Linked DNA regions of Methanococcus voltae PS. The protein of the gene in region 3 binds, or shares a complex with, the protein of the main gene of each other region. Links are inferred from orthologs where the notes say so. Each region holds a gene or a part of one and is shown on either strand. Other genes may lie near its edges.

What was found.
Region 1: M2325_RS06125 (region 3) and M2325_RS00350 share a complex: the UniProt entries of both Methanocaldococcus jannaschii proteins name them as parts of the 30S ribosomal subunit. The link is inferred for Methanococcus voltae PS from one-to-one orthologs.
Region 2: M2325_RS06125 (region 3) and rpsJ share a complex: the UniProt entries of both Methanocaldococcus jannaschii proteins name them as parts of the 30S ribosomal subunit. The link is inferred for Methanococcus voltae PS from one-to-one orthologs.

What each region holds. Positions count from the first base shown.
Region 1 is NZ_JANUCQ010000001.1:64,904-72,444, forward strand. Bases 3,203-6,071 are described here. They hold M2325_RS00350 (30S ribosomal protein S8e), read right to left. Parts: upstream 4,896-6,071; coding sequence 4,509-4,895; downstream 3,203-4,508. Other genes in these bases: M2325_RS00345 (bis-aminopropyl spermidine synthase family protein), read left to right, coding at 3,203-4,308; pyrB (aspartate carbamoyltransferase), read right to left, coding at 5,161-6,069. Also shown: tungstate ABC transporter substrate-binding protein WtpA, read right to left, coding at 86-1,132; pyridoxal 5'-phosphate synthase glutaminase subunit PdxT, read right to left, coding at 1,368-1,946; more of M2325_RS00345, read left to right, coding at 3,100-3,202; M2325_RS00360 (hypothetical protein), read left to right, coding at 6,215-6,427; cobM (precorrin-4 C(11)-methyltransferase), read right to left, coding at 6,487-7,254; M2325_RS00370 (aconitase X catalytic domain-containing protein), read right to left, coding at 7,508-7,541.
Region 2 is NZ_JANUCQ010000001.1:357,507-365,175, reverse strand. Bases 1-2,997 are described here. They hold rpsJ (30S ribosomal protein S10), read right to left. Parts: upstream 1,655-2,997; coding sequence 1,346-1,654; downstream 1-1,345. Other genes in these bases: tuf (translation elongation factor EF-1 subunit alpha), read right to left, coding at 1,758-2,997; M2325_RS01825 (glutamate--tRNA ligase), read left to right, coding at 1-836. Outside these bases: more of tuf, read right to left, coding at 2,998-3,044; M2325_RS01810 (elongation factor EF-2), read right to left, coding at 3,410-5,593; M2325_RS01805 (30S ribosomal protein S7), read right to left, coding at 5,954-6,520; M2325_RS01800 (30S ribosomal protein S12), read right to left, coding at 6,701-7,144; M2325_RS01795 (NusA-like transcription termination signal-binding factor), read right to left, coding at 7,312-7,669. UniProt on the Methanocaldococcus jannaschii protein: Involved in the binding of tRNA to the ribosomes.
Region 3 is NZ_JANUCQ010000003.1:101,603-109,180, forward strand. What follows is about bases 2,812-5,717. They hold M2325_RS06125 (30S ribosomal protein S19e), read right to left. Parts: upstream 4,525-5,717; coding sequence 4,099-4,524; downstream 2,812-4,098. Other genes in these bases: M2325_RS06110 (50S ribosomal protein L39e), read right to left, coding at 2,812-2,853; M2325_RS06115 (DUF7411 family protein), read right to left, coding at 2,859-3,479; M2325_RS06120 (DNA-binding protein), read right to left, coding at 3,492-3,845; M2325_RS06130 (hypothetical protein), read right to left, coding at 4,867-5,025; M2325_RS06135 (homocitrate synthase family protein), read right to left, coding at 5,140-5,717. Also shown: M2325_RS06090 (uroporphyrinogen decarboxylase family protein), read right to left, coding at 1-340; M2325_RS06095 (cobalamin B12-binding domain-containing protein), read right to left, coding at 478-1,149; M2325_RS06100 (hypothetical protein), read right to left, coding at 1,490-1,639; M2325_RS06105 (winged helix-turn-helix domain-containing protein), read left to right, coding at 1,879-2,598; more of M2325_RS06110, read right to left, coding at 2,698-2,811; more of M2325_RS06135, read right to left, coding at 5,718-6,309; methyl-coenzyme M reductase-associated protein Mmp3, read right to left, coding at 6,555-7,578. UniProt on the Methanocaldococcus jannaschii protein: May be involved in maturation of the 30S ribosomal subunit.

The DNA.
Region 1 (7,541 bases), on a different replicon or contig from region 3:
CAACATGTTTTATTAGATTTTTAAATATTTAACATATCACTAAAATAAATAAAAAAAGAAAAATAAATATTATTTAATTATTTAATTATGCAGCCATTTCAACTAAACCGTCGTATTCCGCTGGAACATTTCCGTTTCCAATTGCTGGTTTAATAACAGGTTGTCCTGCATTTTCAAATATTTGTGGGTTTTCGAGAACGAATTTAACAAATGCTACACCTGCAGCTTTATTTTCTGCATTTGTAGGTACTGTAACACCGTATACGATTGGTGCAGCAGCAATTGTTTTGTTTTGACTTTCAATTAAGATACTTGCTCTAGCGTAGTTTTCAGCTTGGTCGTAAGCACCTAGGTTGATTTCGTCAGGTAATTCAACATATTCTAAATTGTGTTGGTTTGCAACACTCTTGTATATGAATAAGTAGTCGTAAGCACCTGATTCAAGAGGGCCTAATAAATCTACTTCTTTACTTCTCATGAAGATTTTGTCGGTATTAACTGTTATTTCAGCAGGGCTTTTAACTACAAAGCTACCGTCTTTTTCTTCAACGTTGAAGTTTGAATTTTTCTTAATTAAATTTTCGTATATTGTATTGTCATTGTATGTTTTTTCAGCTAATTTAATAACCATTTGGGTTCTGTAACCACATGGATCATCGTTAGCACTTGAGAAACCGTATTTAACTCCATCTTTTTGGAATATTTCATACCAGTTGTCAGAAGTTATTTCATTGGTAAATTTACTTTTGTTAGTGTATGCTATAACAATTTCATTTTTAGCTATCATTAAGTACCAGTCTGCGTAATCAGGATACATCATTTTAGGTATTAATGAATAGTCTGCTGAACCTAACACATCAGCTTTTTTATTTAATTCTACAATATTTCTAACACATGCAACACTGCCTGCTGATTCTCTTTGAACATCTGTATCGGGGTATTTTTCTTCAAAAGCTTTTTCATATTCTTCAAAAGGAACTGCTAAACTTCCTGCGTGGAATATTTTAACAACGCCTTCTATTTTTTCAGAATCTGTACTGTCAGCAGGTGTTTGCTGGTCCGTACAGCCACTAAAAGCTAATACAAGAAAAATCCCTAAGATTGAAGTTAATAAAAGGGACTTTTTATTCAAGTTATCACCATATATAATATAGTATTTAATAGAATTTTAGTTTGATATAATATGTAATAAATAATACATCTATATGGTTAATATATAAATATTACGATATTATTTTGGTGTAATATATGTTAATAAACATTTTAATATCTCGATAAAAATGTAATAAATACGATACTTATTTGAAAAAAAATGTTTAAAAAATAATAAAAATAAAAAATTAGAATAAATTAAAATTAAAAATATTTTATTTCAAAAACTTATCAAAGAAATATTTGTAAACAATAATTCCATTTTCTGATAATTCAGGGTGGAATGAAATTGCCATACAGTTATTTTGGATAATTCCTACAATTCTATTTTCATTTTTAGAAATTACGGATATCTCGTCACTCATTAATTCTTTTACAAGGGGGGCTCTTATAAATACGGCATGAACCACATTTCCATCTAGTTCTATCTCTTTTTCAAAACTTTCAACCTGACCGCCATAAGCATTTCTATCGATTGAAACATCCATTAATTTTAAAAGAGGTTGGTCAATGCCTGTTTCTTTGGATAAAAGAACCATCCCTGCACAAGTCCCTAATATTGGAATATTTTTTTTAAGATTAAGTTCTCTTATTTTATCGATGAATCCATATTTATCCATTATTTTACCCATTGTGGTACTTTCACCACCGGGGATTATTAAAGCATCAATACCCTCTAGCTCTGAAATAGTTCTCACTCTTATAGCTTCATAACCCAATTTTAAAATTGAATCAATATGTTCTTCTACATCGCCTTGTATTCCTAAAATTCCTATTTTTTTAGTTGTAGTCATAATTTAACCTTTATTTTGCTTAATTTAATTATAATCTTTACAATAATATGTTTATTTTATAAATATTCATAATTAATAATACTATAAAAAAATATGCAGGAATAGATTTTATAAAATTTTATAATATATTACTATATTAAAATACATAAATATATTTATCTAATAACAAAGAATAATATAAAACAGGTTAAATTTCAAAAAATGGGGCCGAGACCGAGAATTGAACCCGGGTCGAGGGATCCACAGTCCCTCAGGATAGCCACTACCCTACCTCGGCCACATAACATATCCAATAATGCAGGGGCAGGGATTTGAACCCTGGAACCACTACTGGACAGGATTCTAAGTCCTGCGTCTTTGGCCAGGCTTGACAACCCCTGCACACGATATAAAAATAAAGTGCTCCAGCCGGGATTTGAACCCGAGTCGCGGGCTCGAAAGGCCCGCATGATTGGCCGGACTACACCACTGGAGCAATTTTAATAAACAAGTGGGCCCGATGGGATTTGAACCCATGACCACTCGGTTATGAGCCGAGCACTCTAACCAGCCTGAGCTACGGGCCCATAATGTAATGTCCGTTACTAATGCACTTAAAATGAGTTAATAATTTTTAGAAAAATGGCGCCTCCTGCAGGGCTCGAACCTGCGACCTACGGATTAACAGTCCGTCGCTACTACCTACTGAGCTAAGGAGGCTCTTTACTATTCTTTGCTACACATCTTGTCAGCACAATAACAATACACGTTATAATATATAAAGGTTTCTATCACTCCATCAGCGAAACATTTATATACTATAAAACCTATCCTTATTACGTGACTTAATGAAATAGAATATTGCCAAGGTAGTTCAGCCTGGGAGAACGCTGGACTGAAGATCCAGTTGTCGGGTGTTCGAATCACCCCCTTGGCATGTTTTTTATTTTAGGCAAATTAATTCATAAATTTAAATATATTGTTTAACTTTTTTTCTATGGAATATAATTTTAAATACTTAATACTTTAAAATATAGTATCGATTATAATTTATTTTAAATCACATTAATCTAGTAAATCTCACAATTTATATTTAATGTAAATTATTTTGTTTATTTATAAATTTTTTAAATATATAAATTTATATAAATTTATATCTTATAGGAGTGAAATTTTGAATGTAATAGGAAAAATGGGTAAAAGAAATACTCAAAAGGCTAAAAAAAATACGAAAGAAAATGATGATGATTCAGCATCTAATAAAGAATTTAAAATACTAATAAGAAGAATAGTTCAAAAAACGAAAATAGCTGAAGGAGAATTGGCAATTTATGATATATTAAGATGTATATACCGTAATCAACCAATATCTACAAAGAAAATAGGGCAATATACTAAATTACCACTTCCAATAGTTTCAAAAGTTAGAACGATGTTGGAAGGGGATAAAATATTAAAAAGAGACGATAAGGGAGCCCATTACACAAAAGAAGGTTTTATTTTTGTTGAAAAAAACTTAGGTTTATCTTTAAAGCACGACTTAAAATGTCCGATGTGTAAGGGTAAAACTGTAGTCTTTGACGACAAGTTTGAAAAGATATACAAAAGACATAAAGAAATAGCTAAAGAAAGACCTTCTGTAAATACATTAATTGACCAATCATTTGCTACACCCGAAACTGCTACGTATAGAGCTACCATAATGGCAGATAGGGGTGATTTAGAAGGTAAGAGAGTTTTATTTGTTGGTGACGATGATTTAACATCTATTCCTGTGGCTATGAGTGGTTTATGTAAGGAAATTGTGGTTGCAGATATTGACGAAAGATTATTAGATATGATAAAATACTTCTCAAAGCAGAATAAACTTAATATAAAGACTATAAAACACGACTTCAGAAATGGTTTACCTAAACACTTAGTTGATAAGTTCGACGTAGTATTTACCGACCCTCCATATACCTTGGAAGGTGTAAAATTGTTTATGAATCGAGGTATTGAAGCTTTAGGTTCAGATGGCGTTTTATATTTGGCGGTTTCTCATAAGCCTATTGATGAACATATACAACTACAAAAAAACATACTAGCTATGAACTTTTTAATAGCTGAAATGTTACCTGGTTTTAATTTTTATGAAGGTACTGAAATCATAGGAAATACAACATTCTTAGCAAGACTAGTTGGTAAAAACCTTGTAAAATTGGAAGAAAAAAGTGATAAGATATATACTGGACAGGTAAAACCTGTTTTAAGGTATTATAAATGTCAAAAATGTGGAAAAATTTATGAAATCGGAGGTAAAATTAAAAGAATAGAAGATTTAACCTGTGATTGCAAGGGTAATAAATTCTACATGATTAAAAGAAGTAAATTAAAAGATTAATTATATTTCTTATTTATTTTTATTGGCTTATTATTTTATTTTTTACAATTTTTTAATTTTTAATTTTTAATTTTTAGTTTTCTATAAAAATATAGTAGATAGTATCCTAAATAAATAATCGAATAAAGGAAATATATGTTATTATAAATAAAATAAGTTTAAAACGAGAAAAAAAGAAAATTTTTTTTTGAATAATTAAATTATTCTTTGATTAAAATAGCATTTACAATACCATCTTGACCAGGTCTTGAGGTAACTTTAGCTTTACCCATTTCGGTTTCAACGATAGCTCCTTTTGTAACCACGTTTCTTCTGATGTAGTGTTTGTTTGCTACGTTATCAATTACGTTTGTAATTGTAACTTTTTTACATACTTTTGATTCTTGGTCGAAAACGTTAGCGTAGTTTGTTCTTTCTAATTTAACTTTTTTGCTTCCGCCTCTTCCTCTTAATATTTTAATTTTAACTGAATCGGTTAAGTGGGTTTCTACAGGTGAGTTACCCATTTCTCTTTTATGTTTTTTAACAATTCTTCTTAATTTTGCACCAGTAGATTTTCTACCGCTTCTTCCTTGCCATACTGCCATAATTACACCTTATTATTTATTATTTTTAAATTTATTTTTAGTTTATTTTTAATTTTTTAATTTTTTAAGTTTTAATTATTTTAATTATTTTAATCGTTTTTTGTTATTTATTACGTTAATCATCCCTTCGTAATAAATTAACTGCTAACATTTTTAAATAATTACAATACTTCCGATAATAATGAGAGAGCATGCGAGTATCTATACATTGTTAATACATTATGATATAAAAAATTATCTATGATAATATAATTTATTGAATGATTTATTGATTATTGGATTTATATAATAATTTTAATATTGCCATTCTAACAGGTATTCCATAAAAAGACTGTTTAAAATATACGGATTGTTCTAATGAATCTAATTCCTGTTCTATTTCATCAACACGGGGCAAAGGGTGCATTACAATAACTTTTTTATTTTCAACTTGGGATTTGTTTAATTTATATATTCCTTTAACTTTGTGATATTCATTAGGGTCTGGAAATCTCTCTTTTTGGATTCTAGTCATATAAATACAATCAATATTTTCTAAGTCCATTTCTTCCATTTCTTCAAGTGATACTTTTGATTTAATGTCTTCTATTATTTCTTGAGGCATTTTTAATTCTTTTGGCGATATTAATCTAATATTTACGTTTTCAAACAATGATAAAGCTTGACATAATGAATGCACGGTTCTACCGTATTTTAAATCACCGATAAAAGCAATATTTAAATTATCTATTTTTCCAATTTCACGTTTTATCGTGTATAAATCTAAAAGAGTCTGTGTAGGGTGTTGATTAGAGCCATCTCCTGCGTTTATAACTGGAATTTTTGAGCACTCACTCGCAAGTCTTGAAGCTCCTTCATAAGGGTGTCTTATAACTATTAAATCGGCATATCCTCCGATTACAGATATAGTATCTCTTAAAGTCTCCCCCTTGGTAACTGAGGTACTTTTAGCATCTGTAAAACCTATTACATTTCCTCCGAGCCTTTTCATAGCAGTTTCAAAAGATAATCTTGTTCTCGTGGATGGTTCGTAAAATAAAGTTGCTAAAAGTTTTCCCTTCATAAATTCACAAGGTTTTTTCTCTTCAAGTAAATTTTCCATTTCTTCGGCAATTTTTAAAATATTACTTATTTCATTTTTATTTATATCTCTTGTAGAAATTAAATGGTCCATAAAATCACCATATTACCAAATTATCATCAGCATTTTTTATTTTTAAAATATATAATATAATTTTTATATATAGCTATGGATATATTTATGAATATATAAGATGATTTAATACTCAATATTTAATATGCAATATGTTGGTGATATTATGATAACCGAAGAGCAAAAAGAAGATATAAAACTTTATGTAATGCCATATATTCAAAATATGAGCTATATTTCTGAATTAATAAATAATTCAAATGATATGGATGATTTAATTGATAAAGTATTAAAATTAATGAATGAAGATATTGAATTATCCACAAAAACAGATTTGAAAATATTATATGAAAAATTAACTGAACAATTAAAAGAATAAAATTTAAAAAAATAGAAAAATAACAAAATAAATTAAGTATAAGTGGCTAATCTGACGAATTAATCAAATTTAGCTTTCCTGTATTCATGTTCAAATTTTTTATCATATAATTTTGAATATGTATAATTTTTAGGGTCGAGAACATCCCCTACAATTATCAATGCTGTTTTTGTAATTCCTTCATCTTTAACTTTTTGAGCTATATTTTCAAGATTTCCAATAATTTTTTTCTCATCTTCCCATGAAGCGTGATATACAACGCCTACCGCAGTATCTGCGGGATAACCGCCCTCTATTAATTCTTTGCATACTTTTTCAATCATACCTGTACCCAGGTATATTGCCATAGTTGCTTGATGTTTAGCCAATGATTTTAAGCTTTCTTCACTTGGTTTTGGAGTTCTACCAACTGGACGTGTTATAATGACGGTTTGTGAAACGTCTGGCAATGTTAATTCAGATTTTAAAGTAGCTGCTGCAGCAAATAATGAGGTTACACCAGGTATTATTTCTACATCGATATTTCGTTTTTCTAACTCATCAATTTGCTCTTTTATAGCACCATATAATGAAGGGTCCCCAGTATGTACTCTAACTACTTTTTTATTTTCTTTAATTCCATTTACAATTACATCTATAACTTCTTCTAAATTCATTGAAGCACTATTGTAGATTTGTGCTCCACTTGTATTATATGTTAAAACTTCTGGATTAACTAATGAGCCTGCATATATTATAATATCTGCGTTTTCAATTGCTTTAGCTCCTTTAACCGTTATTAATTCCTTATCTCCAGAACCTGCACCAACTATTGTTAATTTATTCATAAAAACACCTTTTAAACTATATATTATACTTGTATTTTATATCTTCATAGTATATTTTCATCTGTATTAGATTTTAATTTAAAATTATCTCTAATAAAAATAACCTAAGTTAATTAAACTAATCTTGTATTAAATTCAACATATTTATATTATTTATATGTATAAAAATATGGTATAAAAAGATTATAGATATAATTTTGATATTTTTAGCAATTTTTTAGCAAATAACTGGTTAATTGGTTATTGATTTAAATTATTGATTTAATCCTTTTCTAATCAATTCTTCG
Region 2 (7,669 bases), on a different replicon or contig from region 3:
GTCTTACACACGTTTTAAGAGGAAAAGACCACATTGTGAACACTGAAAAACAGAAATACATATTTGATTACATGGGCTGGGAGATTCCAGAGTACTTACACTACGGTATCTTAAAAATAGAAGGTCCTGTTTTAAGTACCTCTAAAATGCACGCTGGTATCTTAGAAGGTGAATACTCTGACTGGGATGACCCAAGATTAGGTACCCTTCGAGCAATGAGAAAAAGAGGTATAAAACCAGAAGCAATTTACAAAACAATGGTCGATATCGGAATTAAACAAGCTGATGTTAGATTTGCATGGGAAAACCTTTATGCAGTTAACAAAGATTTAATTGATGCAATTACAAAAAGATTCTTCTTTGTGGCTAATCCTAAAAAAGTTATTGTTACAGGTGCGGACAATAAAACTGTTGAGCTAAGGATGCATCCTGATAAAGATATGGGTATGAGAACGTTAACATTTGACGGGGAAATCTACCTATCTGGTACCGATAATGTTGAAGTAGGTAAAATGTATAGGCTTATGGAATTGTTTAACATAGTTATTGATGAAGTAAGCGAAAACGTTGTTTATGCGCACTTTGATAGTGAAGATTACAAGGTTGCAAAAGAGAATAGGGCAAACATTATTCATTGGGTACCTGTTAAAGATAGTGTTAAGGTTTCAGTTATCGATGGCGATGGTATTGAAACAGAAGGTTATGCAGAAAAAGACTTTGCAGTTGTAAAAGAAGATGAAAGCGTACAATTTGAAAGATACGGATTTGTTAGAATTGATAAAAACGAATTGGATTCAGATGTTAATAAAGTAACCTGCTATTTAACACATAACTAATACTTGATTAAAAATACATAATAAAATATCATTTATTCTATTTTTTATATTCTATTTTTTATATTCTATTTTTATAAAATTTATAAAATTTCCATAATAAGTTCAAAACTATTTTAAAAAAGCTCATTTAAAGATAATACACCGTATTTACTATGAAATACGGTCACAACATACACTGCAATTACTGTGAATTGCAGTATAATTAATCATTGATTTCATAGTATATAAAGATTAATATCAAAACATATCAAATTTAAATAAGGTACTCGAATATACGAGAGTTATAAAATTAATTATGAAATAATATACTAATAAAATAATAATGGTAATAATAAAAATACTGTAATGATAAGATAATAAAATAAAAACTAAAATAATTTAAAAAGAAAAAGGTTATTGAAATCCCATAAAGGGAAAACAATATTTTTCATGGCTTATGAAATATTAATTATTTTTAAAAAAAGCCTTCAATTCTTGGAATCAAACATCTTTAAGTACTAACTATTCAATTAGTTTCTTAATTCGATTTCAATTTGAACGGTTTCAGGAATTCTTACTTTCATGATGTGTTTCATGGTTCTTTCGTCAGCTTCGATGTCGATAACTCTTTTGTGAATTTTCATTGTCCATCTGTCGAATGATGATGAACCTTCACCGTCGGTTGACTTCCTTGTTGTAACTTTTAATGTTTTTGTTGGTAATGGAATTGGACCTGCTAAATCAACACCTGTTTTTTCAGCGATTGCTTTAATTTGGTCACATACACCGTCTAATTCTGTATGTTTTGTACTTGATAATTTTATTCTTGCTTTTTGCATAATTTAGCCTCATTTAAGGTATGTAATGAATTGTATAATAAATATAATAATTATAAGAATTATAATTAAAAAATTAAAAATTAAATAATTAGAATTAATCTAATTATTTGTTTTTAGCTACAACTTTAATAGCCATACCAGCTGCTACAGTCATACCCATATCTCTAATAGCGAATCTACCGAGTTGTGGAATTTCTTTAACGTTTTCAATAACCATTGGTTTTGTTGGTATTAATTTAACGATTGCAGCGTCACCAGCTTTTAAGAAGTCTGGGTTTTCTTCTAAAACTTCACCAGTTGCAGGGTTTAACTTTTTGCTTAACTCTGCAAAGGTACATGCAATCTGTGATGTGTGTGCGTGGAATACTGGTGTGTATCCTGCTGTGATAACTGAAGGGTGTTGTAAAACAACAATTTGAGCGTCAAATTCAGCTGCAACTGATGGTGCGTTGTCAACTGGACCTAAAACGTCTCCTCTTTTGATGTCTTTTTTACCTACACCTCTTACGTTGAAACCAATGTTGTCTCCTGGTTCTGCTGAAGGTAACTGTTCGTGGTGCATTTCCACTGTTTTAACTTCTCCTACTGAGCCTGAAGGTTCAAATACAACTTTGTCTCCTGGTCTGATGATACCTGTTTCAACTCTACCAACTGGAACTGTACCTACACCAGTGATTGAGTAAACATCTTGGATAGGTAATCTCAATGGTAAGTTTGTTGGTTTTTGAGGAGGTTGGAATGAGTCAATAACTTGAGCAATTGTAGGACCCTTGTACCATTTTGTGTTTTCTGATTTTTTGAATACGTTGTCACCGTGTAATGAAGCTACAGGGATGAAAGGTACGTTGTCAGGGTTGTAACCTAACATTTTTAATAACTCTTCGCTTAACATTTTCTTCATAGCGTTGTAGTCAGCTTCGTTGAAGTTAACTGTATCCATTTTGTTAATTGCAACAGCTAATTGGTTTACACCTAATGTTCTGATTAAGAAGATGTGTTCTCTTGTTTGTGGCTGAATACCGTTGTTGTGGTCATCTACGTTAACAACTAAAACAGCTGCGTCAGCTTGTGAAGCACCGGTAATCATGTTTTTAATGAAGTCTCTGTGGCCTGGGCAGTCTACGATTGTTACTTCGTATTTGTCGGTAGGGAATTTTTTGTGAGCGATGTCAATTGTAACACCTCTCTCTCTTTCTTCTTTTAAACCGTCCATAACGTAAGCAAATTCGAATCCAGCTTTACCTTTTTCTTCAGCTTCTCTTCTTAATCTTGTAATTACCTGAGGGTCGATAGCTCCACCGTCTAATAATAATCTTCCTACTGTGGTTGATTTACCAGCATCAACGTGTCCGATAAATGCAACGTTCAATATTGGTTTTTCTTTTGCCATATTGTCACCTGTATTTATTCTTGTTTTATTTGATTTTTGTAAGTATAATTTATCTTATCAAGAGATTTCTAAATAAGTATAATTTGTAATATGATAGTAAAAATGAGTATATATATTTTATGGTATATTGTTAAAATCTTTTGGATTTTTCAAAATTAATCATGATTAATCGTGTAAGATTTTTGTACCCTAATTATAATTTTACTCAATTTCACTATTTTTAAATAAGTACATATGAATTAATTGATATTATAAATCCATAATAATTATATTGCAAATTATTATAATCAATTATAAGTTCACTATATTAATTCATATGTAATTATCCTATTTTATAATTATTCTGGTTATTCTAATTATTTTAATTATTCTGTTTTTAAACCTTTTCTTGACCTGATTTGTTGAACAATCTTAGGTTGTATTTCTGCAGGTACCTTTTCGAATCCTGAGAATTCAACGGACCATAAACATCTACCTTGGGTAGCCCCTCTGATTGCACCAGCGAATCCGAACATTTCAGCAACAGGAACGCTACCTTTAATAATTGACATGTCACCTTCTTGTTCCATATCAACGATTTGGCCTCTTCTGTTGTTGATTTCTTTCATACCATCACCCATGTAATCTTGTGGTGTGTTGATATATACTTTTTGCATAGGTTCTAATAATACTGGTTTAGCTTGTGTAATAGCGTCTCTAACACCGAATCTTACCGCAGGAATAATTTGTGCTGGACCTCTGTGGATTGCATCTTCGTGGAAAGTTGCATCCATTAATTTAACTTTTACACCTTGAACTTTCTCAGCAGCTAAAGGACCGTTTCTTACAGCTTCTTTGAAACCTTCGATAATTAACTCTCTAGCTTCGTCTAACTGTACGATACCTCTAGTTAAGTTTGTGATTAAGTTACCGCCCATGATTGACATAACTTTTTTAGCTTCGTCTTTTGGTAAACCAGCTTCTACAAACTTACCTTCTGCTTCTGATGAGATTTTTCTCTTGAAGTCTTCATCTTTTAAGTCGCCTTTAACATATGCTTGGTATACACTGTCTTCTAAAGGTTCTACGATGAAGTACAATTTGTTGTGTTTGTTTGGTGATTTTCCTTCAATTTCAGGGCTTGTACCGTTGATTGTTTCTCTGTAAACAACGATTGGTTCACCAACATCAACTTCGATACCTGTATCTCTGCCGATTTTTGTGTTTGTGATAACTTCGATGTGGAGTTCACCCATACCGCTGATTAAGTGTTCACCGGTTTCCTCGTTGATTTCCACTCTAACTGTGTTATCTTCTCTTGCGATTTGTCTTAATACTTCGATTAATTTTGGCAAGTCTTTTGTGTTTTTAGCTTCGATAGCAACTGTAATAACAGGTTCACTTACGTGTGATAAACCTTCGAAAGCTTGTTCCATTTTGTTTGAGAATGCTGAAACAGTTTCCCCTGCTGTTGCTTCTTTTAAACCTGTAATAGCACAGATGTTACCTGCTGAAATACTTGGTACCTGAACTCTTTCTGCACCCATGAAAACTGAAACTTGTTGAGCTCTTGCTTTTTGTTCTGCACCAACTAAAAACAATTCGTCACCTTGTTTCATTCTTCCTGAGAACAATCTGCATGCTGAGATAGCTCCTGCGTGTTTATCAACGATAATTTTTGTGATAACACCTGCTAAAGGACCGTTAGGGTCACAGGTCATCATTGATTTACCAATTTCTGACTCAATGTCACCTTTCCAAATGTTTGGAATTCTGTACTTTTGAGCGTCAACTGGGTTTGGTAAGTGTTTGATAACCATATCTAAACATACTTCGTGTAAAGGTGCTTTGTCAGCTAATTCTTTTTGTCTTTCATCGTTACAGAAATCAATGATATCTTTGAATGAAATACCTGATTTTTGCATGTATGGTACTGAAATAGCCCAGTTGTTGTAAGCTGAACCAAATGCTACTTTACCACCCATAACGTCGCATAACCATTCTTTTTTGAACTCTTCAGGAGCCATCTTTTCGATTAAAACGTTAACTTCTGCGATGATTTTCATAAACCTTCCTTGTAATTCTTCAGGAGTTAATTTTAACTCGTTGATTAATCTGTCAACTTTGTTTATGAATAATACAGGTTTAACTTTTTCTTTTAAAGCTTGTCTTAAAACTGTTTCAGTTTGTGGCATTACACCTTCTACTGCACAGCATACAACGATAGCACCATCGATAGCTCTCATTGCTCTTGTAACGTCACCACCGAAGTCAACGTGACCTGGTGTGTCGATTAAGTTAATTAAGTGTTCTCCGGTTTCTGACTGGTGAACCATTGACACGTTAGCAGCGTAGATTGTAATACCTCTTGCTGCTTCTTCTTCATCAAAGTCTAAAGCAAGTTGGTCCCCTGCTAATTCTTTTGATATCATACCAGCACCTGCTAAGAGGTTGTCTGATAATGTTGTTTTACCGTGGTCGATGTGTGCACAGATACCGATGTTTCTGATTTTATCGTGGGTTTCCATTAAACTGGTAACCTTTTCTACCATTTTTGCTCTTCTTCCCATTATTTCACCGAATCGAATAATTGATTTTGAAGTTTGAAGAATTATATTTTATTATACTTTTATTATAAATTTAATTTTATAATACATTAGTTAATCTAAGTACAATAATTATTAATATAACCAGTTTAGAATTATTTATCAATTTTATTAATCATATATTAATTAAATGTTAATTAACAAATAATTCATACTTTAAGATTATTGATAAATTATTTAAGATTACAATTTCAACATTTACGAATAAATTGAAAAGAATTATTATAATCATAAATGATGTATCATTTAATACGACTATAATATAATTATTGCATAATTACAAAATTCTAAAGATAAAGAAATGGATATAACTCAATATCTCAATTATCTTGCTGATTGAGCAACTCTTTCTTTTTCTTCTTTTTTCTTTACAGCAAAGCTTTTTTGCATGTCTGCTTTTGAAGCTGAGATTATTTCATCAGCTAAACAGTTTGCAAGTGATTTTTTGTTTTTTCTTGCTGAATTTAAGGTACCTAATGAGATGTTTCTTATAGCAGTGTCTAATCTTCTTACAGGTGAAACGTCAACTGATTGTAAGAATGCGATACCACCGTATGAAATTCTTGTTGTTTCTTCTCTAGGTCCTGCGTTTTCTAAAGCATCAACTAAAACTTGAACAGGGTTTTCCTTTGTTCTTTTTGCGATGATTTCTAAGGCTTCTTCCATAACTGCTAAAGCTTCGTATTTTTTACCAGTATTTGTTTGTTCAGCCATTAATTTATTTAAAACTCTTTCTACAATGTTCATTTTTGATTTATCGAACATTTTCTTTGAGTATCTTCCTGCGGTGTGAGGTACTAAAACAGGTTCTAAGCTAATGTATGACCTTAAGCTTGGATCTTTAACTGTAACAGCTTCACAATCCCATTTATTGAACAATTTAATTTCCAAAATTTCACCGTCCATTGTTATTTTTGTGATTTGTGATTTTGTTTTCCGAATGTTTTTCCGAATTTATTGATAATTATAAATTATTAATCTTAAATTAAGTATTAAGTTAAAGAAATTTAAAATTAAAAGTATTACTAAGATTAAATAAGGTTAAATAAAATTAAAACTTATTTAATGAACTTATCTTTTAACTTTTTCTTGTTTACCTTTAACTAATTCTCTGATTGAGTTTTTACCAACCATTACAACTTTATATCTTACTCCAGGAATATCCCCTTTAGCTTGACCTGTTGGACCACCGATTCCTTCGATAACTACTTCGTCGTGCTCGTCGATGAAGTTGATAGCGTGGTTACCTGGTGCAAATGCGGTAATAACTTTTCCGTTTTTAATTAATTGAACTTTTACACATTTTCTGATAGCAGAGTTAGGTTGTTTTGCTTCGAGACCTACTTTCTCAACAACAATACCTCTTCCCATTGGAGCACCTTCTAATGGGTCAGCTTTTAATTTTAAGCCTAATTCTCTGTTAACGAATTTGTACTGGTGCCATTTGCTTTCTTTTCTTTTTAAGAATAATTTTCTACCTGCAAATTCTCCTCTTGGAGCTTTACTTCCTGCCATTTAATCACCTATGACTAGCATATTCATAATTTTCCAATCGATTATATTATTGCATTATAATTTATTAGATTATAATTTATTATATTATTAAATTAATTATTAATAGTATAATTATATAACAACTAAAAATTTTAATAAATAAATTCAATCGATTTTAAATTCTTAAATTATTCTGCATTTTGTGTTTCGGTAGCTTCAGGAGCTTTTACAGCTTCAGCTTCAGGTTTAACTTCAGGTTTAACCTCTTCAGCTTTTACTGGTGCTTCCTCTTTTTTAGCAACCTTTTTATTGTCTTTTCTCAATCCTGCGATAACTTTGATGTTTTTAACACCGGAAAGTCTACTAACCAAGTCAACTGCGGAATCAATTTTCTTTCCTTTGTCTCCGATAATAGCCCTTCTTAATTTAGGGTGGATTCTTAAGTATACTACTAAATCGTCACCGAATTTTTTAGTCCAAACATCTTCTAATTCCACAGGTGCGAATATGTTTCTAATAAATTGTTTTACATCGTCGGAATATTCA
Region 3 (7,578 bases):
GGTCGATTACTTTTAAATCGTCTATTTTTGAAATATCGTCAATTGCAGGTTCTTCCAAATCTGCAGTGTTATCTTCGGGTTTATTAACTTTTGCACCCATTGCCTCAGCTATTAAGAACAAATCGGTAAAAACTCTCGTACCATCCATTCCAAACATCTTGTAAGATTTTATAACAGCGTCCGCTAAAGCATCAGAATTGCTATTAAATTCTGAAATCTTATAGCCTGCAATTCTTGCAATACCATTTCCAATATTTGGATTACATGGTAATCTATCGATTGGTTCACCGTTTGATTTTGCCCTGGCTCTTTGAGCCGGGGTCATTGTATCGCTAATCATCTATATCACAATTTAATTAGATTTAATTAGATTTAATTACTTAATTATTAAATTAAATGCCAATGCTAAATATTAAATATTAAATATCAATTTTAAATTTAAAAATTAATTTAAAAGTAAATTCAAGAATTAATTCATTAATTCAATTTTGAATCTTTTAATTTTGAAACTAATTCTTTTGCAATTCTTGCAGATTTTGAAGCTTCAGGAGCATAACCATCTGCGCCAATTTTATCAGCAAAGCTTTGTGAGATAGGACCGCCACCAACCATTACGATGGTATTGTCTTTCATATTTTGTTCTTTTAAGATATCGATAACAACTTTCATGTTATCCATTGTAGTTGTCATAAGTGTTGATAATCCAATTACATCCGCATTTACTTCCTTAGCTTTCTCTACGAATTCAATAGGTGGTACATCTCTACCTAAATCATAAACTTCGAAACCTTGTGTTTCTAACATTATTTTAAACAAGTTTTTTCCAATGTCGTGAGTATCCCCTTCTACGACACCAACTACTGCTTTCATTTTTTCGTCATTTTCTGAATATTGTAAATGAGGTTTTAAAATATCCAATCCTTTGTACATTGCATCGGAACATACTAATAATTCAGGTATGAAGTATTCTTCTTCTTCGTACATAACACCTGCTCTGTTCATTCCATCTGCCAATCCTTTTGAAATTCCTTCGAATGCGTTGTATCCATTTTTAATATATGTATCAGATAATTCTTCTGTTAAATCTTCATCCATATCTAAAACAGCATCTGAAAGTTGCTTTATCATATTTTCTTGTGACTCTGTCATATTTGGCCTCATATATTAAGATTTTTAATAGGGTAATCATATTTTTTAATGTTTAGATTATAGCACCCCATACTATGGTAATCAATATATTTATAATTTTCATTAGAAAACATAATATCGAATAAGGATGTAAAGAAATCTATTAAGAACTACTTTAATTAAAATAAATTTATTTTTAATATATTTTTTAAAATAGTAATATCTGAGAGTTTAAATCATTGAAAAAGGTACATAATAATTATACTAAATATAATAATAATTTAAAAATAAATATGTTAAAAATATTGTAATATAACAAATATTTGTAATTACAATATTGACAAGCCACAAATTAATAAAATTAATTATCTTTATTATTGCATAATTTTGCCATACAGTATACCGGAGTACCGCCTTCTAAATGTGCATTTATACAGTCTTTACAGTTACCATAGTGAGGACACTGTACGTTAGGGCAATTACAATTTTCATTTTTATTACAAGATTCCATAATATCACCAAATATTTTTTTTATAGTTTAATAGTATCTTAGTAGTTTTCAAATTTTCTTTATTTGAGATATAATATACTTGAATTATATATTCGATGAAGTAAACATATACTTAATTGTCAGTGAAATAGTCAAGATTAAAATTTGGTATATTTAAATAACCTATTAATTATTAAATATCATGAAACTTTAAAAATAAATAAAAATACTATAACTGATATCAAAATCTCAGGTAGAATATGAAAAAAGAACGGGAATGTAATATAGATTATGAATCAATAAAAGATATTAAAAAAGATATAGTAAAACTATATGGGAAATTAAATGAACTAATAGAAAATGTGGAGTTAAATTCACTTGAAGAAGATGAGGAATATGAAAAAGATAAAGATAGCGGTGATGAATTATATAAAAATATACAGAATGAAGAAAAGTTGAAAAAAAAGTACATGGCTGAGTTTAAAAAATTTTTAAAGAAAAACAAATTTTTAGATTTTGAAGGAGATAGCCCTGATGAATTTGTAGAACATTATAAAAATAGAAGTAGTTTAAGCAAAAAAATACCATTATTTAACAAAGAGTGTAAATATGAAGATAGTGACGCTTTTGAAAAACAGCACGCCCTTATAAAATCATTAGGCGTTAAAGATACAGAAAAAGAAATCAAAGAATTTGCAAATATTGCAGAAAAAGAAATCTACGAAATATTAGAACCAATTTCAAATATTCACAGGTTAAAAATCGCAAAATCACTATTATATGCAAATCATAGTTTTTCAGAGCTTTCAAACATTACAGGATTAAAATCTGGCAATTTACTATTTCATTTACAAAAACTCCAAAATTCGGGCATTATATTTCAAAAATTCGAAAAAGGAAATTATTATTTATCAAAAAAAGGAGAATATATTATAAAATCACTTTTTAAAATTGTAAATGTGTCCAAAATGTTAGAATAATTAAATATGCGTTAATTAATAAAAAAATAATAATAAAAAAATAAAGAATTAAAAATAAGTCATATAAAAAAGATAATCAAATATAAAATAACTATTCAATTATTTTTTAAGGTTTTTTCTTCTCCAGTTTCTCATTTTTGGGTGGCTTCTTACTGCACCTTTTGTTTTAGCTACTGCGAATAAAGGTACTCTTCTGTTTTGATTTAAAGCTTTAGCCAATCTTATTTTTTTACCTAATGGTTTATTGCTTGCCATAAAATTCACCTCTTTTTTAATCCGATCACTCTTGATTGGATGTGTTTAGGGAAGTAATCCAAAGGATTTTCGCCTCTTGACCTCAATACTGCCCTTATTTCGGTTTCATAATCCGATTTTAAGAGTTCTTCACTCTCTTTTTCTGAAATTTCGAAATAACTATTAACAAGATTTCTTAAAGTTTTATGTCCGAAACCCATAAGTGGAGTTATATACTGAATATCCTTTCTCATCTCTAAACTTTGAACTTCTGCGTGGCTTAGCTTAGGGACTCTGTCGTCTCTTCTCGTACCATCTGCAATAACTTCAAAATCATCAGAAATAATATTCAATGTTTCTTTGTGAATGTATTGTATTCCATTTGATGGGAATCCATCATTTAAGATAATATCAACAGATTTTTCAAGAATTTCGCTATCCAAGCTTATAACTTTATGAGAATAATTTAATATTTTGGCAGTATTTTGAGCATGAATATAGGAATCCAAAACTCCAAAATTTATGGTTACTAATTCTATATCGTATCCTAGATTATTTAGAATTATAGCCGATAATGAACTATCTTTACCACCACTAAACAATACATGAGCCTTATTATTCAAATTATTTGTATTAATTGCATCCATGGTCTCACAAAGTTAACGTCTTGTTATGCTGAAACTTCTTTTAGGTTTAGCGCTTTCATGAATTTTATCAAGAATAACTCTAAAGTTGTTATCGTCTAAAGGAATAGGCAATCTTCCAGATTGTGCTAATTGAATTAATTGGTACTCAACTTGTTCTGCAAATTGAGGTTTTGCCATTTTTATCCTTGCCAATCTTGACCTTGCTTCCTCAGATAATATTTGTCTCATTATCTTTTGTTTTTGCATTTCTTGTTGTGCCCTTTGTTCTTCAAGTTGCTGTTGCATTTGTGCTTGAGCTTCAGGGTCATTTTGAATTTTTTGTTGCATTTCTGCTAACTTTTGCCTTTTTATCTCTTCAGGGTCCATCTAATCACCAACTACCAATCAATAATTGCATAATATTGAATTTATTACGTTACATTAATATAATTATATTGTAACTCTTGTATTATAATTATCTATGTAACTATATAATATTAGCCATTTAAATAATTAAAAGCTTTAAAATTATATAATTGTATATTTGCCAATATATAACAGTATTTTAAATTTAAAAGTTTATTTAAAGGTTTAATTAAAAATTTAAATTTAAATGCAATCATTTTTTAGTGTTGAATAATTATTCGTTTGAAGCATCTGAAACTTTTTTAGCCACGTTGTCTAATAATGCGTGTCCTTTTGGTGAAATGATTCTACCGCCATTTTCAGCTTTTAAGATTAAATCTTTTGCTTCTAATGCCTGTAAAGCTTTTCTGATGATGTTACCGCTACCTTTTACGAATCTTTCAGGAGCACATCCTCTGTTTTTTCTTCCGCCGTAAGCACTTCTTAATCTTTCAACGCCAACTGGTCCGTTCATGTTAACTTTTCTTAAGATTGAAGCACATCTTACAAACCACCAGTCTGAATCGTCTGGTCTTCTTTCTTTATGTGCACCTGTTTTAACATATAATGCCCATTCTGGCTCTTGAACGCCCATTTCTTTTAATTCTTCTGCTAATTTTTCAATTAATTCATTTGGAGATACTTCGTAAACTGTTACCATGTAAACACCTCTTTTTCTAATATGATCCATCGTTCGAATAGCTGACGATTATGGATTCGTAGAACTAATAAATATATTATTAATCTTTCCTAAATACCGAGCAGTTTTACTATGTAGTACAAGTATATAATGGTTTCCCTCATCTGATAATAGTGATATAATAGTGATATAATTGAGATATACTGGACATACACTAAATTATAAGCTATTATCTGATAAATTAAGCTTTGATAGCTATTATCTGATAAATTAAAAGTTTTTGATTCATTAAAAAAATTTTATAAATGCCGTTAGTATACCCTTGTTAATTTAAATATATTAAAAAAATATAAAATAAAAAATTTAGAAAATACCCAATACAAAATGAGCTATAACTAATACAATAACCAAAATTAAACCAAGTTTAATCATTAGTTTCATTGTTTTAAAGAATAAACTTAATAATACCCAAATTATGACTGCTACAATGAGTATTCCTATTATAGATATCAAATCAAACATGTTATCACAATTACTTTTTATAAATACTATATTAATTACGATAATTCTATATAATATTTAATTAATTCCCCTATTTATAATAATATTATATGATAATTATTTAAATTATGTAATCTATTTTTTATCATCCAATATTTGGTGTACGATGTTTTTAAATACGTTATCGGTTATTTCTACGCCACTTTCACGGGTTTCTTTAGTTTTTTTAACAATTTCCCATAAATGTTCCCTATCTGTTTCAATTCCTTGCTCCATTAATCTGCTTGCTACTGCCTTACAACCAGAATGTTTGCCCAATATGATTTTTCTCTCTTGTCCAACTACTTCAGGTAATACCGGCTCATATGTTAATGGATTTTCTAAAACAGCGTCCACGTGAATTCCACTTTCGTGATAGAATACGATATTACCAACTATTGGTTTATTTTCTGCTAACTTTATTTTAGAGTATTCTTCAACAGTTTGGGATAAAGATTTCAGTTTTTCAGTTTTTAAACCCATATCGTGCTCGTAAAGTGCCTTTAAAGTCATTACAAACTCCTCTAAAGGTGCATTCCCTGCACGTTCTCCTAAACCATTTATAGTAGTAGATACAGCTTTTGCTCCACCCATAAGTCCATATATGGAGTTAATGGCTGCTAAACCAAAATCATTGTGGCAATGTACGCCAATGTGTGCTTTTTTAAGAGTATTACTTAATTCTGAACATATGAAATGCATAGCTTGAGGTGTAGCACATCCCACAGTATCTGCTACGTGCACCCTATTTGCTCCATGCTCTTCTGCATTTTTATGAATTCTAAGTATATCTTCAATAGGAGTCCTTGTTGCATCTTCTGCGGAAAAAGCCACGAAAAGTCCATGTTCTTTCGCATATTCGATAGCATCCATTCCCATTTGTTCTACTTCATCCAATTCTTTATGTAATTTATATTTCAAATGCATGGGCGATGTTGCAATAAATGTAATAATACCGTCTACATCGCATTCTAAAGCCTTATCGATGTCATCTTTTACAACCCTACAAAGCGCCAAAATTTCTGCATTTAAACCTTCGGAAGATATAGTCTTGATAATATCCCTTTCAGATGCAGATACTACAGGGAAACCTGCTTCAATCTGTTTAACGCCCATATCATCAAGCTTTTTTGCAATATCTAACTTATGCTCTTTTGTAAAGCATATCCCAGGTGTTTGTTCACCGTCTCTAAGTGTTGTATCGTATAAATAACAGTCCTTTAAATCTAATTTAGGATTATAAGGACATGTGGCTTTCCATTCCATAAAGAATTCCTCCCAATTCTTGCAGTTACTGTTTAAATTAATTTGACAATCACTTAATTATTGTTTTAATTATTGTTTTAATTATTGATTCATATTTTAAAATAGCTTAAATATTTATAAAAATAATAGCGAAGTTAAAAAATATTTTAATGTTTAGAAATAATGTTTATTAAATATCAAAATGATGTTTAATAGTATTAATAATTTTTCATAGGATAAAAATTAGAAGTATAAATATAATTATTTTATTCAATTTCCTCATATAGGTATATTTCATCTTTTGGCTTTAAACTCTTTAAAACACCTTCATTTTTTACAATTTCCCCTACAACGTTTGTACCTTCGAAAGTTTCCCCGGTAGGTCCATATTTATCACTACTACTAGTTCTAATTCCTGCATAGCCCTTGTATTTCTTAACCATGTTTGTAATAGCAATTTTATTTCCGTCTAATTTTTCTTTTGGCGTATTTTCAGGCAATAAAGCTTTTGCATACTCTAAATTTCTTTCAAACATCGCCATATCTTGGTGTTTAAAGTATGTCTTAAGAATACCTATTCTTTTTGTAGTTAATCCCGTTAATTTTCTAAAGTACCAAGCACTTTTTGGCGCTTTTTTGTCATATATCTTTATATGAAGTATATTATCAGGATTCACTGCTTTTAAGGTGACTTTTTTAGCATCTAAAAGGTCTAATGTATAATTAGGAGTTTGCTCTACAATTACTTTTTCGACATCTGAATTTGAGAAATCTTCTTTATTCTCTAATTCAATGTCATACTCGTTTAAAATTTTTAAAGCATCTTTTATGGATTTTCCAATTAAATTAATACGTTCAGGCTTAGAAATTGTTGTAACAATACCTTTTGTTGAAAAATTAATCAATTCTTGACCATCTACGACTTTTCCAACATTCGTATGTGATAATGAAGAAGTTCTGCTTTCTTTGTAAATGTATACTTTACCCATACCTACGCCAGTGTTTCTAACGGTTACAGTACCTTTTTCACGAGGTAAAGTATTTAAATCATCTATTTTTAAAGTTTGTAACCTTGAATCAGATATAAACGTGTTTGAACTTTGAGAAACTTCAATATATCCATTTTCAAAGATGGATAGGGCGTGTTCTGTTGTTTTAGCAGGACCTTTTAAGTTTAATTCACAGTATGTGTAAATTTCCCATCCATCTTCTATTATAGTATTTAAATCAGTTGTAACTTCGTAATCTACAGATTCTTTTGATTCTCTTAGTAAATCTATCGATATAATT